2 regions of the Streptomyces sp. NPDC002536 genome follow, and region 1 is predicted to be linked to the other one. Evidence: riboswitches for the same ligand, from Rfam matches in the RefSeq annotation. Region 1 holds a riboswitch; the other holds the start of a gene.
What was found. A riboswitch is a leader RNA that binds a small molecule or an ion and turns the genes downstream of it on or off. The one in region 1 is predicted to bind cyclic di-AMP.
Positions count from the first base shown of each region.

Region 2: it holds a riboswitch for cyclic di-AMP, as region 1 does, so the genes downstream of both, ACWD4B_RS19800 (C40 family peptidase) here and ACWD4B_RS03330 (M23 family metallopeptidase) in region 1, are expected to answer to the same signal.

Region 1 covers NZ_JBSFWU010000005.1:26,441-34,014, forward strand. The annotation lists gene ACWD4B_RS03325 (GntR family transcriptional regulator) at 1-471, opposite strand, end outside; gene ACWD4B_RS03330 (M23 family metallopeptidase) at 612-1,415, opposite strand; cyclic di-AMP (ydaO/yuaA leader) riboswitch at 1,430-1,585, opposite strand; gene ACWD4B_RS03335 (M16 family metallopeptidase) at 1,791-3,158, opposite strand; gene ACWD4B_RS03340 (M16 family metallopeptidase) at 3,203-4,564, opposite strand; gene ACWD4B_RS03345 (DNA gyrase/topoisomerase IV subunit A) at 4,790-7,246, shown strand; gene ACWD4B_RS03350 (CobW family GTP-binding protein) at 7,307-7,574, opposite strand, start outside.
Region 2 covers NZ_JBSFWU010000051.1:46,177-53,750, reverse strand. The annotation lists partial or broken gene ACWD4B_RS19815 (hypothetical protein) at 1-243, shown strand, start outside; gene ACWD4B_RS19810 (hypothetical protein) at 240-719, opposite strand; gene ACWD4B_RS19805 (YchJ family protein) at 882-1,301, shown strand; gene ACWD4B_RS19800 (C40 family peptidase) at 1,294-1,749, opposite strand; cyclic di-AMP (ydaO/yuaA leader) riboswitch at 1,754-1,907, opposite strand; gene ACWD4B_RS19795 (endo alpha-1,4 polygalactosaminidase) at 2,109-2,963, opposite strand; gene ACWD4B_RS19790 (spherulation-specific family 4 protein) at 2,960-3,631, opposite strand; gene ACWD4B_RS19785 (NAD-dependent epimerase/dehydratase family protein) at 3,637-4,551, opposite strand; gene ACWD4B_RS19780 (nucleotidyltransferase family protein) at 4,561-5,274, opposite strand; gene ACWD4B_RS19775 (SDR family NAD(P)-dependent oxidoreductase) at 5,352-6,353, opposite strand; gene ACWD4B_RS19770 (hypothetical protein) at 6,423-7,574, opposite strand, start outside.

The sequences.
Region 1 (7,574 bases):
CAGCGTGGTGAGGCTGAGGCTGCAGGAGGCCTGGGCGAGGGTCTCGTCGAACCAGTCGGCCAGCGGCCGCAGTTCGTCCGTGCGCCCGGCGCGCGCCCGCTCCTGCCCGAGGCGCACGAGGCCGCGCAGCACCTTCAGATGCGCCTCCGTGCGGCGCTGTGCGGCCCGCGCGGCGCCCAACGGCTCCAGCAGGGCCCGTACTTCGAGCAGGTCGGCGGCCTCCTGGGCGGTCGGCTCGGCCACGCACGCCCCGGCGTGCCGGCGGGTGGTCACGAAGCCTTCGGAGGCCAGCGTGCGCAGAGCCTCGCGCACGGGGACCCGGGAGACGCCGTAACGGCGGGCGAGGAGTTCCTCGATGAGCCGACTGCCGGGCGGAAAGGTGCCGGAGACGATGTCGTCGCGGATCGCGGTGCAGACCGCGTGCGTGGAAATACGGCCGCCCTCGCGCGTCTCTCCGCCGTCTCCGTTCATGTCCGGCGACTCTATGGCAATCGCATCCGGTTTCCGATGGCGCCGCTGCAGCCATGGACATGTTTTGGCCAGCCGGGCTGCGCGCCGACGCAAAGGACCCCAGCCGGAGCCGGGGTCCCGAAAGTCTGCGGAGCGGGCCGTTACAGGCTGACGCCGTGGGAGCGCAGGTAGGCGACCGGGTCGATGTCCGAGCCGTAGGTCGGGGCCGTACGGGCCTCGAAGTGCAGGTGCGGTCCGGTGACGTTGCCGGTGGCGCCGGAGAGGCCGATCTGCTGGCCGACGGTGACCGTGTCGCCGACGGAGACGCCGATGGACGACAGGTGACCGTACTGGGTGTACGTGCCGTCGTTCATCTTGATGACGATGTTGTTGCCGTAGGCGCCGCCCCAGCCCGCCTCGACGATGGTGCCCGCGCCCACGGCGTGCACCGAAGTGCCCGACTCCGCATGGAAGTCGACGCCGGTGTGGCTGCCGGAGGACCACAGGCCGCTGGAGGCCTTGTACGGGGTGGAGACGTAGGAGCCGTCGATCGGGATCACGAAGAGGTTGAGGCGCTTGCGCTCCTCCTCGCGGGCCGCGCGCTCCTTCTCGGCGCGCTCGGCGTCCGCCTTGCGCTGGGCCTCGTCCGCGCGCTTCTTGGCCTCGGAGGCCCGCTGCTTGGCGTCCTTCTCGGCCTGCTGCCGGACGCTGGCCTCGTCGGCCGCGCTGCGCTGCGTCTGGGCCTGGGCGTCGACGTTGCCGGAGATGGCGTCGCTCATCACGATGGCCTGGGTGAGGCCGGTGTCCTCGGTGCGGTGCGCCTCGTCCGCGGCGGCGATCGCCGGGGCGGCGAAGCCCGCGACCACACCGCCCATGGTGAGGGTGGCTATGCCGGCGACGTTGGCGCCGGAACGGACGGCGCGGCTCGGACGGCGGTGCTTCCCGGTGGGACGGGTGAACGCCATGCTGAGGCTTTTTCCTTTCCTTCCTTCTCGCCTACCGGGTTAGCTGACGGGTTCGGAGCAGGAAGGTCTCCTACGGCTCCCTCGCGAGAGGGACCCGATTCACCCCAAGGGAACGGTGGTTCCCCGGCTCCCCTGGCTCGCGCCGTACGGGGACTCGGCGATGGCGGTCCGGGAGCCGCGGTTGCGGTTCCGGTCTGACGGACTGCCGCCCCGACGCTAATCGCCGTCAGATTCGAACGGCAAACAGAAGCCGGGTTTTATGACGTACGCCACACCGTCAACATGCAACCTCTGCCCGAAATTGGACATAAGGGAGGCGCGCAGGCCCGTGCGGACCCGCGCGCCTCCCTCACTGCGCCTGTTTCTGACGGTCCGTCAGGCAGGGATCACGGTGACCTCGCCGATGCCCAGGGCCCGGACCGGCTCCTCGATCTGTGCCGCGTCGCCGACGAGGACGGTCACCAGACGGTCGGCCGGGAAGGCGCTCACGACGGCCGCCGTGGCCTCCACCGTGCCGGTGTCCGCGAGGCGTTCGTACAGCCGCGCCTGGAAGTCGTCCGCCAGGTGCTGCTCGACCTGGTCCGCCAGCGTGCCCGCGACGGCGGCGGCCGTCTCGAACTTCAGCGGTGCGACGCCGACGAGGTTCTGCACGGCCGCGTCCCGCTCGGCCTCCGTCAGGCCCTCCGCCGCGAGGGTGCGCAGCACCGTCCAGAGGTCCTCCAGCGCGGGGCCGGTGTTGGGGGTGTCCACCGAGCCGCTGATGGCCAGCATGGCGGCGCCCGTCCCGTCCGGCCCGGAGCGCAGGACCTGGCCGAACGCGCGCACGCCGTAGGTGTAACCCTTCTCCTCGCGCAGCACCCGGTCCAGGCGGGAGGTGAGGGTGCCGCCGAGGCAGTAGGTGCCGAGCACCTGGGCCGGCCAGACGCGGTCGTGCCGGTCCGGGCCGGTGCGGCCGATGAGCAGCTGGGTCTGGACGGCGCCGGGGCGGTCCACGATCACCACGCGGCCGGTGTCGTCCCCGGCGACCGGCGGCACGGGCCGGGGCTCGGCGGCGGAGCCGGTCCAGGCGCCGAGGGTGTCGGCGAGGGCCTGGTCGAGGTCGACGCCGGTGAAGTCGCCGACGACGACGACGGTGGCGGCGGCCGGGCGCACGTGGGCCTCGTAGAAGGCGCGCACGGCGGCGGCGTCGATGCGCTCGACGGTCTCCTGGGTGCCCTGGCGGGGACGGGACATCCGGGAGCCGGCCGGGAAGAGCTCCGCGGAGAGCGCCATGGCGGCCCGGCGGGCGGGGTTGGCCAGCTCGTGCGGGATCTCGTCCAGGCGGTTGCCCACGAGCCGCTCGACCTCGTCGTCGGGGAAGGCCGGGGCGCGCAGGGCGTCGGCGAGCAGGCCGAGGGCCTTGGCCAGCCGGGAGGCGGGGACCTCCAGGGAGAGCCGGACGCCGGGGTGGTCGGCGTGCGAGTCCAAGGTGGCGCCGCAGCGCTCCAGTTCGGCCGTGAAGTCCTCGGCGCTGAGCTTGTCGGTGCCCTCGGAGAAGGCCCGGGCCATGATCGTGGCCACGCCGTCGAGGCCCTCGGGCTCGGCGTCCAGGGGCGCGTCCAGGTTCACCTCGACGGCGACGACCTGCTGGCCCGGGCGGTGGCAGCGCAGCACGGTCAGGCCGTTGGGCAGCGCCTCGCGCTCGGGGGCGGGGAAGGCCCAGGGGGTCGCCGTGCCCGGCGCGGGCTGCGGGTGGAACTGCATCGTGGGTGCTGCGGTGTCCGTGCCGTTCGCGGCTGCGGTGTCGCTCACCGGTCCGTCTCGCTTTCGGTTGCGGGTGCGTCTGCGTTCTCGTCGGCGTCGCCGTCGGCCTGGCCGGTGGGCTCGTAGACGAGCACGGCGCGGTTCTGCGGGTGCAGCCGGGCCTTGGCGACCGCCTGCACCTCCTCGGGGGTGATCTCCAGGACACGCTGCACGGCGGTCAGGGCGAGCTGCGGGTCACCGAACAGCACGGCGAAGCGGCACAGTTCGTCGGCCCGGCCGCTGACGGTGGCCAGCCGGTCCAGCCACTCGCGCTCCAGCTGGGCCTGCGCGCGCTCCATCTCCTCCGGGGTCGGCCCCTCCAGGGCGAAGCGGGCGAGCTCCTCGTCGACGGCCGCCTCGATCGCGGGCACCTCGAAGCCACCGGAGGCCTTGACGTCCAGCCAGCCGAGCGAGGGGGCACCGGCCAGCCGCAGGATGCCGAAGCCGGCGGCGACGGCCGAGCGGTCGTGGCGCACCAGGCGGTTGTGCAGGCGGGAGGACTCGCCGCCGCCCAGGATGGTCAGCGCCAGGTCGGCGGCGTCGCACTCGCGCGTGCCGTCGTGCGGCAGGCGGTAGGCGGCCATCAGCGCGCGGGCCGGGACCTCCTCCTCCACCACCTGGCGCAGCTCCTCGCCGATGGTGTCGGGCAGGCTGCCGTCGCGCGGGGGCTGCTTGCTGTCGTGCGCGGGGATGGAGCCGAAGTACTTCTCGATCCAGGCGAGCGTCTGCTCCGGGTCGATGTCGCCGACGACCGACAGCACGGCGTTGCCGGGCGCGTAGTACGTGCGGAAGAACGCGCGCGCGTCCTCCAGGGAGGCGGCGTCCAGGTCGGCCATGGAGCCGATGGGCACGTGGTGGTAGGGGTGGCCCTCGGGGTAGGCCAGGGCCGTCAGCTTCTCGAATGCCGTGCCGTAGGGCACGTTGTCGTAGCGCTGGCGGCGCTCGTTCTTGACGACGTCGCGCTGGTTCTCCATGGACTCGTCGTCCAGGGCGGCCAGCAGCGAGCCCATCCGGTCGGCCTCCAGCCACAGGGCCAGCTCCACCTGGTGGGTGGGCATGGTCTCGAAGTAGTTGGTGCGCTCGAAGCTGGTGGTGCCGTTGAGCGAGCCGCCCGCGTTCTGCACCAGCTCGAAGTGGCCGTTGCCCTCGACCTGGGCGGAGCCCTGGAACATGAGGTGTTCGAAGAGGTGGGCGAGGCCGGTGCGGCCCTTGACCTCGTGGCGCGAGCCGACGTCGTACCAGAGGCAGACGGCGGCGACCGGGGTCAGATGATCCTCGGAGAGCACCACCCGCAGGCCGTTGGCCAGGCGGTGCTCGGTCGCTTTCAGGCCGCCGGAGCCGGCCTGTTGCGTGGCCGTGTGACCCATGGGCATGTACGTCCCTTCGATTGCTCGAAAATCCCGCGGTGCCTCGCGGCGGCGCGCGTGATGAACAGTCCTGTCACTGTATGCAAGCGCGTCGGCTTCTGGCGAAGTTCCCGGCCGCCTCACTCCCTGCGGACGGGTCGCGGTCGGCGTTGTCGGTGGCGCGGTCCACAATGGTCGGGGTCAGCACACCCGCACCGGCAACCGATCGAAGGAGCAGCAGCCGCGATGGCCCGCCGCAGCACGAAGACCCCGCCGCCGGAAGAGTTCGAGGAGCGCATCCTCGACATCGACGTCGTCGACGAGATGCAGGGCTCCTTCCTCGAGTACGCCTACTCCGTCATCTACTCCCGCGCCCTGCCCGACGCCCGCGACGGTCTCAAGCCCGTCCAGCGCCGCATTCTCTTCCAGATGAACGAGATGGGCCTGCGCCCCGAGCGGGGCCACGTGAAGTGCGCCCGCGTCGTCGGCGAGGTGATGGGCAAGCTCCACCCGCACGGCGACGCCTCGATCTACGACGCTTTGGTGCGCATGGCGCAGCCCTTCTCCATGCGGCTGCCCCTGGTCGACGGCCACGGCAACTTCGGCTCGCTGGGCAACGACGACCCGCCCGCGGCCATGCGGTACACCGAGGCCCGTATGGCGGCGCCCTCGTCGCTGATGACGGAGTCGATCGACGAGGACACCGTCGACTTCGCCCCGAACTACGACGGCAGCGAGCGGGAGCCTGTCGCCCTCCCCGCCGCCTATCCCAACCTGCTGGTCAACGGCTCGTCCGGGATCGCGGTCGGCATGGCGACGAACATGCCCCCGCACAACCTGGGCGAAGTGATCGCCGCCGCCCGGCACCTGATCAAGCACCCGGGTGCCGACCTCGACACCCTGATGCGGTTCATCCCCGGCCCGGACCTGCCCACCGGCGGCCGCATCGTGGGGCTGAGCGGCATCCGCGACGCGTACGAGACGGGCCGCGGCACGTTCAAGATGCGCGCAACGGTCTCCGTGGAGAACGTGACCGCCCGCCGCAAGGGCCTGGTGGTCACCGAACTGCCCTTCGCGGTGGGCCCGGAGAAGGTCATCTCCAAGATCAAGGATCTGGTCGGCTCCAAGAAGATCCAGGGCATCGCCGATGTGAAGGACCTCACCGACCGCGCACACGGCCTGCGGCTGGTCATCGAGGTCAAGAACGGCTTCAACCCCGAGGCCGTGCTGGAGCAGCTCTACAAGCTGACGCCGATGGAGGAGTCCTTCGGCATCAACAACGTGGCGCTGGTCGACGGCCAGCCGCTGACGCTGGGCCTCAAGGAGCTCCTGGAGGTCTACGTCGACCACCGCTTCGAGGTGGTCCGCCGGCGCAGCGAGTTCCGGCGCGGCAAGCGACGCGACCGGCTGCACCTGGTCGAGGGCCTGCTGGTGGCGCTCGTCGACATCGACGAGGTCATCAGAATCATTCGATCGAGCGAGAACGCCGCGGAGGCGAAGGCCTCACTCATCGAACGTTTCTCGCTCTCCGAGGTGCAGACCCAGTACATTCTCGACACTCCGCTGCGCCGTCTGACCAAGTTCGACCGGATCGAGCTGGAGGCCGAGCGCGACCGGCTGACCGAGGAGATCGAGCGCCTCACCGAGATCCTGGAGTCCGACGCGGAGCTGCGCAAGCTGGTCTCCGCCGAACTGGCCGACGTGGCCAAGAAGTTCGCCACCGACCGGCGCACGGTGCTGCTGGAGTCGGCCGGTGCGCCGGCGGCCGCGGTGCCGCTGCAGGTGGCGGACGACCCGTGCCGGGTGCTGCTGTCCTCCACGGGCCTGCTGGCCCGTACGGCCACGGGCGAGCCGTTCGCGGGCGCCGAGGAGGCCAAGCGCGTCAAGCACGACGTGATCGCGTCGGCGGTTCCGGCGACGGCCCTGGGCGAGGTCGGCGCGGTCACTTCGGGCGGCCGGCTGCTGCGGATGCGGGTCATCGACATGCCGCAGCTGCCGGAGACGGCGGCCGCGCCGAATCTGTCGGGCGGCGCCCCGGTCTCGGAGTTCCTGTCGCTGGAGGACGGCGAGCGGGTGGTGTGCCTGACCACGCTGGACGAGTCCTCGCCCGGCCTGGCGATCGGCACGGAACAGGGCGTCGTCAAGCGCGTGGTCCCCGACTATCCGGCGAACAAGGACGAGTTGGAGGTCATCACCCTCAAGGAGGGCGACAGCATCATCGGCGCAGTCGAACTGCGCACGGGCGAGGAGGATCTGGTCTTCCTCACCGACGACGCCCAACTGCTGCGCTACCAGGCCTCCCAGGTCCGGCCGCAGGGCCGCCCGGCGGGCGGCATGGCGGGCATCAAGCTGTCGTCCGGCGCGAAGGTCATCTCGTTCACGGCCGTCGATCCCGCGGAGGACGCGGTGGTGTTCACGGTGGCCGGCGCCCGTGGCGGCCTGCCCGGCGCGGCCTCGATGGGCTCGGCGAAGCTGACGCCCTTCGACCAGTACCCGCGCAAGGGGCGGGCGACGGGCGGCGTGCGCTGCCAGCGCTTCCTCAAGGGCGAGGACTGCCTGGTCCTGGGCTGGGCGGGCACCGCACCGGCCCGCGCGGCACAGGCGGGCGGCGTCCCGGCCGAACTGCCGCCCATGGACCCGCGCCGCGACGGCTCGGGCGTCCCGCTCGCAAAGCCGGTGCTGTCGGTGGCGGGACCGGTGTAGACAACGACCGTCCCCGCGCCCGTAAGGGGCGCGGGGAACGGCGCGACCGGCCACAGACGGTCAGGACTGCGCGTACCGCAGAACCCCCCACATGCTGTTCGGGTCGGCATCCTGCGGCGCACCGCCGCCCCGGCAAGCGTCCAGCTCCCCCCGGAGGGCATCGGCATCGATCCCCCGCCCGATCATCACCAGTTGGGTGACGCGCTTCTCCCCGCGCGACCACGACGAGGGGTAGAACCGCAGGAAGTCGCCCACGGCATGGACGGCGAACTTCTGCCGGTGGCCGGGTATCCCGAAGTGGACGAAGCCCTTGATGCGGTAGAGCCCC
Region 2 (7,574 bases), on a different contig from region 1:
AGCTTCGAGGCCAGCCGGAAGTACGTCTGGAACACGGGTGACTCCAGCACCGCCGACATCGCCGGCAGCAGCACGGTCGTGGCCGGCCAGGTGGTCACCCCGGCCACCGGCACTGTCACCAACGGCCGTTTCCGGGGCCGGAAACTGCTCCAGCTCATCCCCATCCTCCAGCCGAACGCCCTGCAGTGCCTCGGGGAGGGCCTCACCCACGCAACCGGGGCGACCACCTTGACGATCTCCTAGGCCCCCGGCAACAACTTCGGCACCGACACCAGCAACGCCCGCTGGTCGGCGAGCACCGCCGCCACCCCCGCCGTGACCCCGGCCGCGTCCTCCGCCCCCACCGCCGTCCGCAACGCCGTCGCGTCGTCGTCCAGCTTCTTCAGCTGCGCCGGCACCTCCGCAGCGCGGTCCGTCGCCTTGACCGACCGCTGCAACCGCCCCGACGCAGCGCGCAGCCGTCGTTGCAGCTCCTGCATCTCCACCGTGTCCGGCGTCTTCGCGCGGGCCTCCGTCCCGATCCGGGACCCGAGCAGCAGCGTCTCGCCGAGGCTGCCGACCGTGTCGAGCGGGCCCGCCGCATCCGGCGCGGGTGCCTCGGCGGCAGGGGGCGGTGCGGAAGGCGGTCCGTCCGACGCGAGTGCGGGACCGGCGATCAGCAAGGCGAGCGAGCCGCACACGGCGGCCGCGGCAGTGGAGGGAATCGTGTTCAGGCGCATGCCGTCACCCTTGGCGGGCACCCGCCGGCCCGCAACCGGCGGGCGCCCCCGCGGGGGCCTCCCGGCACGCCCCCGCGCTAAACCTGACCTGCGAGTACGTCAAGCCGGGGAGCCGCGGGCCGGCGTGCGGCCGAACGGGTTCCCGTCCGGCACAATCGGGGGATGTCCAGATCCAGCGCACGCCCCCGGCCGGCCGTCGGCCCCGACTCGCCCTGTCCCTGCGGGCTCGGCGACACCTACCAGAACTGCTGCGGCGCCTTCCACAGCGGGCAGAAGTCCGCGCCCACGGCCGAACGCCTGATGCGCTCGCGCTACAGCGCCTTCGTCGTCCGCGACACCGCGTACCTGCTGCGCAGCTGGCACTCCAGCACCCGGCCCGGGCACCTCGACCTCGACCCCGGGATGCGCTGGACCGGGCTGGACGTCCTGGCCACGACGGGCGGCAGCGCGTTCCACCAGGAGGGCACCGTCGAGTTCCGGGCCCACTACAGCGAGCGCGGGCACCAGGACGTCCTGCACGAGGTGAGCCGGTTCGTCCGCGAGGACGGGCAGTGGGTCTATCTGGACGGCGCCATCAGCTGACCCGGCCGTACCAGACGCTGCCGGTCCAGATCTTCTCCAGGCGGACGGTCGTGCCCGGCTTGGGGGCGTGCCAGATCTTGTTGTTCCCGGCGTAGATGCCCACGTGGTAGACGTTGCTGCCGGAGTGGAAGAACACCAGGTCGCCGGTCTGGCGGGAGCCCGCGGAGAGGTGGCGGGTCGCGTTGTACTGATCGGCCGCGGTGCGCGGCAGGCGCTTGCCGATCCGCTTGAACGAGTAGAGCGTCAGGCCCGAGCAGTCGAAGCGGTTCGGGCCGGTCGCGCCGTACTGGTAGGGCGATCCCTGCTTGGCGGCCGCGACCTTGAGGGCCTGTTCGCCGGGGGTGGCGGCCTGGGCGCCGGGGGCCATGCCCGGCAGGAGGACCGATGCCGCCACGGTGGCGGCGGCAAGTACGGGGATGCGCGCAGGTATTCGAGGCATTGCAGACATGCCGAAGCCCTTCGTCAGCCGCCTGCGAAAGATGACCTGTCGGGTTCGGGCTGGACGAAGGTGCCCGGCCACGGTCGTGGCTTCACCCCAAGGACCACCGCCATCGTGGTCCGTCGTGCTCGGGTCTCCCGCTCCTGCCGGTCCGTCGAATCGGTTCCGCACCCGGTGCAGTGGCAGGACTCGGCGTCCGCCCGGGTGGCCCGCCTCGGTGACGGGGTCTCATGTTCGAGGGACGATCCTGCACCACCGGCCGCGCGAATTCAGCGTCGAATGGGGCTTCTGTGAACTTCTTCACTTCCGTCCTGTAACTGCAACCACGCCCGTATCTGCCGCCCCATCAGCACGGTGTCAGCATGGTGTCAGCACGGCTTGCGCCATGCGTCCAGGCCCAGTCGCTTCTGCATCGAGCTGAGTCCGAGCCGGGTCGTCCTGTCGCAGAACTCCCCGGTTTTCAGGTCGTATTCGACATGGAAGACCGCTTTGTCCGCCTTGATGAAGGGCGTCAGCCGCGCGCACTCGTCGTACTGCGCGCACTGCTCGTTCACCGCGAAGTCGAAGTCGCCCACCAGCTGCGGGATCTGTTCCAGGTCGTTCTTCAGTCCCACCGACATGCCCCGGTCGTGGGCGAGTTTCGCCAGCATCCGGTTGAAGGCCAGCTGATCGTCGGCGGTCAGCTTGAAGCCCGTCGAGTTGCGGAATCCCTCGGTCAGGTCCGGCTCCACGGCGTCGAAGCCCTTCTTCCGGCACATCTCGATCCGGGCCGCCATGATCGGCTTCAGGACGTCGAGACGGCGGATGTCCACCCACTTCTCGCCCTCCCAGCCCTTGTTCTTCGCGCCGAGGACGCCCTTGGGGAAGGCGTTCTTGTCGGGCCGGAAGTCCTCCCACGCACCGGCGTTGAAGTAGCAGATCACCTTCCGGCCGCGGGCGTGCAGCCCGGCGACCGTCGCGGCATCGTTCTCGAAGCCGTCGATGTCGTAGACGGGGACGTCCACCGAGGTGTCGACCTTGCCGTCGAGCTGCCACTGCCAGCGCGTGCCCGGCTTCGGCTGCCAGCGTTTCCCGGAGGCGGGCGGCTGTGCATCACCGGAACCGCCGGAGGGCGGAGCGGACTGCTGCTCGTCCGGATCGGCCCCCTCGTCCGAGGAGGACGAGCAGCCCGCGAGGGCGAGCAACGACAACACGGCAGCCGCCCCCGCCCGTATCCGCCTCATCGCACCGCTCCCGTCGTCAGGGGCGCGCTCTGCCAGGGGTTGGCACCGTCGCCCGGCACCGCGCAGTGCACCCCGGCGCCGCGCCGCTCCGCCGTGCGGGCCACCTGTTCCGCGCAGCCGTCCGGGACCGCGTAGACGAGGTGGCAGAACCGGCCCGGCGGATGGTCCGCTGTCCAGGCCGGCACCCCCGCCCGCCAGTACTCCTCCCAGCTGCCCTCGAAGGTGACCAGGAGGTCGGCGAGCCGTGCGTAGCCCGGGTCCGGATGGGTCCCCGGGTTGAGTGCGACGGTCCGCGCGCCCAGCGTCCGGGCGATCAGGACCAGCCGCCGGTAGTACGGCAACACCGCCGCCCCGGAGGGGACTTGGTCGAGGAAGACGCCGTCCACGTCGTACCACCGGCGGTGCCGGCGGATGTCCGCGGCCACGGCGCGCGGGCGGCGGCGGCCGTACCCGGTGTCGGTGTAGCCCAGCATCCGCACCCCGGCGCGGCGCAGCCGGCCGGCGGCCTCGGTGAAGGCCGGGTCGGGGCGGTGGCCGGGGCCGTCCGCGGCGTTGAGCACGACCCCGTACACCTGCGGGGCCGCCGCCTGCAGTTGCGCCCAGGCCTCCGGGTGGGTGGCCGGGTGGGCGTAGAGCGGGACGAGCAGCCGCCGTTCGCCGTGCGGCATGTCCGTCATCGATGGGTCCCCTCTGTTTCCGGTGCTTCCGCGCGGATCGCGCACCACATGTCGGAGAGACTCTCGGCCAGCGGGTACCGCGGTGTCCAGTCCAGGGCGCGGGCGGCCGCGGTGATGTCCGCCTGCTGCCAGGGGACGGCGGCCGAGCGGGGCGATCCGTCGCCGTCCTCCTCGATGGTGCCCCGGAAGCCCGCGGCGCGGGCGAGGCCTTCGGCGAGGTCGCGGACGCGGCGTGCCGTGCCGCTGCCGATGTTGAGGACGGGAGGGAGCGGCCCGGTCGCGGTGACGGTGCGGACGACGGCTGCCGCAACATCCCGTGCGTCGACGAAGTCGCGGTAAGAAGACAGGTCCCCGGTCCGGATCACGCCGTCGGGAGCGGCGCGGCGCAGCTCGGCGGCGAGCCGTCCGGGCAGGGAGGCGAGGGGCTGGCCCGGTCCCACGGGGTTGAACACCCGCAGCACGACGGCGTCAAGGCCGGAACCGGTCACCGCGAGGGTGCCGGCCAGCTTGCTCGCGCCGTACAGGCCCAGCGGGCGGGCCGGGCCGGACTCGGCGGCGGGGCGCTGCCCGTCGGCGGGTCCGTACTCGGCGGCCGAGCCCAGGTGGACCAGGCGGGCCCGGGGCGCGGCCTGGTGCAGGGCCGCGCACAGGACGGCGGGGCCGAGCGCGTTGGCGGCGGTGAGCTCCACCGCGCTGCCGCCCACGGCGCCCGCGCAGTTGACGACCGCGTCGGGGGCCGCCGAGCGCAGGACGGACGCCAGCCGTTCGGCATCACGAGTGGCGATGTCGAGAGGGAGGTCCGCGGCGGGCGACCGGCCCGCGCAGAGCACCCGCGCGCCCGGGAGGGCGCGCAGCTGCCCGGTGGCGTGCCGGCCGAGGAAGCCGGTGGCGCCGAGAACGAGGATGCGCATGCGGGCCGTTCACGCTCCCTTGATCAGCAGGTCGCGGCGGAGGGAGAACTCGGCGTTGGCCCGGTCGTAGTCGTCGGGGCGGCCGATGTCGAGCCAGTAGCCCTCGAACTCGTAGGCGTGCGGCGGGGTGTCGTCGCGCAGCATGTCGAGGACGAGCTCGTCGAAGCCGAGCGGGAGGCCGGGGGTGTAGCGGGCGAGGGCCTCGCGGGAGACGCCGTAGACGCCCATGGAGACGCGGTAGTCCATGCTGGGCTTCTCGGCGAAGCCGACGACGCGGCCGGAGTCGGTGGTCAGCACGCCGAAGTCGATGCTGACGCGGCGGGGGTAGGTGGCGATGGTCAGCGGTGCCGCGGAGGCGATGTGCCGCTGGAGGACGTCGCCGAAGTCGAGGTCGGTGAGCACGTCGCCGTTCATCACCAGGAAGTGCTCGGGCAGCCGGTCGCGCATGGTCAGCAGCGGGCCCATGGTGCCCAACGGGCTTTCCTCGGTGGTGTAGTCGACGCGTAAGCCCCACTGGGATCCGTCGCCCACATAGGCTCTGATGATGTGGCCGAGGTGACCGATGGCCAGGGTGCAGCTGGTGAATCCGGCGCCGGCCAGCTGGCGCATCACGATTTCGAGGATGGCGTGCTGGTCGCCGATCGGCACCAGCGGCTTGGGCAGGGCGGTGGTGTACGGGCGCAGCCGGACGCCCTTGCCTCCGGCCAGGATGACTGCGTGCATGGTGCCGTTCCTCTCTGCTCCCGGTCCGGGAGCGGTGGGCGGTGGAACGTCAGCTGTGGAACGTAAGCGGTGGAACGTCAGACGTTGTAGATGCCGGTCTTGTAGCGGGTGAGGTTGGCGGGGTCGCGGAAGAAGGCGACGGTGGCGGCGAGTCCCTCGTCGAGGGTGTGGGCGGGGGCCCAGCCGGTGGCGGCCCGCAGCCGGGAGGCGTCGGCGAGCAGCCGCATCACCTCGGAGGCGCCGGGCCGGACGCGCTCCCGGTCGGTGCGGATCTCCAGGTCGGCGTCCATGAGCTTGCCGATCAGGTGCACCAGGTCGCCGACGGAGATCTCCTCCCCCGTACCGGAGTTGAAGGTGCGGCCGACGACGTCGGCGGCGGGCGCGGTGCCGACGGCGAGGAAGGCGGCCACGGTGTCCTTGACGTAGCTGAAGTCCCGGGTGGGCCGCAGGTCGCCGAGGGTGATGGTGCGCTGCCCGGCCGCCACCTGCCCGATCACCGTGGGGATCACGGCGCGCATGGACTGGCGCGGCCCGAAGGTGTTGAAGGGGCGCAGGGTGACCACGGGGAGCCCGAAGCTCGCGTGGTAGCTGTCGGCCAGCCGGTCGCCGCCCGCCTTGGACGCGGCGTACGGGGACTGGGTGTTGATGGGGTGGTCCTCGGTGATGGGCACGGTCTGCGCGGTGCCGTAGGTCTCGCTGGTGGAGGTGTGCACCAGGCGCGGGATGCCCAGGTGGCGCACGGCCTCCAGGACGTTGAGGGTGCCGGTGACGTTGGTCTCCACGTAGCTGTGCGGGGCGCGGTAGGAGTACGGGATCGCGATGAGCGCGGCCAGGTGGTAGACGGTGTCGGCACCGGTCACCAGCGACTGGACGGAGCCGGGGTCGCGGACGTCGCCGAGGACGACCTCGACGTGGTCCATGACGTCCTCGGGCAGGTCCTCCAGCCAGCCGAAGGACGAGAAGGAGTTGTACTGCACCATGGCGCGGACCCGGTGGCCGCGCGCGACGAGCGCCTCGACCAGGTGCGAGCCGATGAATCCCTCGGCGCCGGTGACGGCGACGGGTGCAGGTGCGGACATGCGCGGTTCTCCCCTTTTTCAGGAACGCTCTCAGGAGCGTTCTCGGCAACGGGCGTTCTGGTGCGGTGCTCAGCGGTGCGTGGTGATCCGTCCGAGCAGTGCGGTGGCGACGGCCAGCAGGGCGGCCGCCGCGCAGGTACACGTGACGAGCTGGTCCTGGGCGGGTGCGGAGATGCGCAGGACGAGGGCGGTGGTCTCGGTCCCGGCCGCGGCGAGGCACAGCAGGGCCGGGGTCCAGGCGATGCCGTAGGCCTGGAGCATCAGTCCGGTCCACAGCACCGCACCGAGCGCGAGCAGCGCCGCGGTGCGGGTGGGGTCCGGCAACGAGGCGTGGGGCCACAGGAGGGCGACGGCCAGGGCCAGCAGGGCCAGTGCGGCGAGATAGGCGGCGACGCACAGGGCGAGCACGCGGGCTGCGCCGAGCAGCATGCCGGGGAAGGTCGTCGCCCGGGCGAGAGCGTCGAGGGCTCTGCCCCGGCAGCGGTAGAGCAGCCATTCGGCAACACCCATGCTGAGGGTGAGGGCGAGGACGGCGGGTCCGGCGGTCCCGGTGCCGCCGGTGTGCCGCAGGGCGTCGCCGAGTGCGGCGACGGTCGTCAACACCCCGCAGCCCAGGCCGAACAGGCCGTACGGGAGCGAGGCGAGCGGCGAGAGCGACGGTGGCTGGCCCTCGGTGCCGCGGGTCTGCAGGACGGTGCGGACGGCGGCGGCGACGGCGCCCCCCGCCGTGCCGAGCAGCAGCGCGACCCCGGCCACGACCGGCGGTTTCTCCACCAGGGTCGCGGCTCCCCCGGCGGCGGTGGGCAACAGGGCGTACAGCAGCAGCCGTTCACGCCCCAGCACCAGCAGCGTGGTGGCCGCCGCCAGGTACAGCGCCTGGCCCGCAGCGAAGGCGTGCGCCCCGGCCGGGCCCGGCAGCAACAGGGCTGCGGCGGTGGCGAGCAGTGCGCCGAGCGGTGCGCCGACGGCCAGGCAGCGCCCGGCCGCGGGGCGCCCGCCGGCGGCCAGCCGGAGATAGGCGCGGTGGGCGAGGCCCTGGTTCCAGGCCCAGGCCAGCAGGGCGGAGGCGGCCAACGGGCCGGTGCCCGCGGGCAGTCCGCCGTCGTGCCGGCCGCCGGTGATGAGAGGTGCGGCGAGGGTGTAGCCGAAGCCGGGCAGAGTGAACACCAGGGAGCGCAGCAGGCAGGCGCCGGGCGACACCCGCCAGGGGTCTGTGCGGGG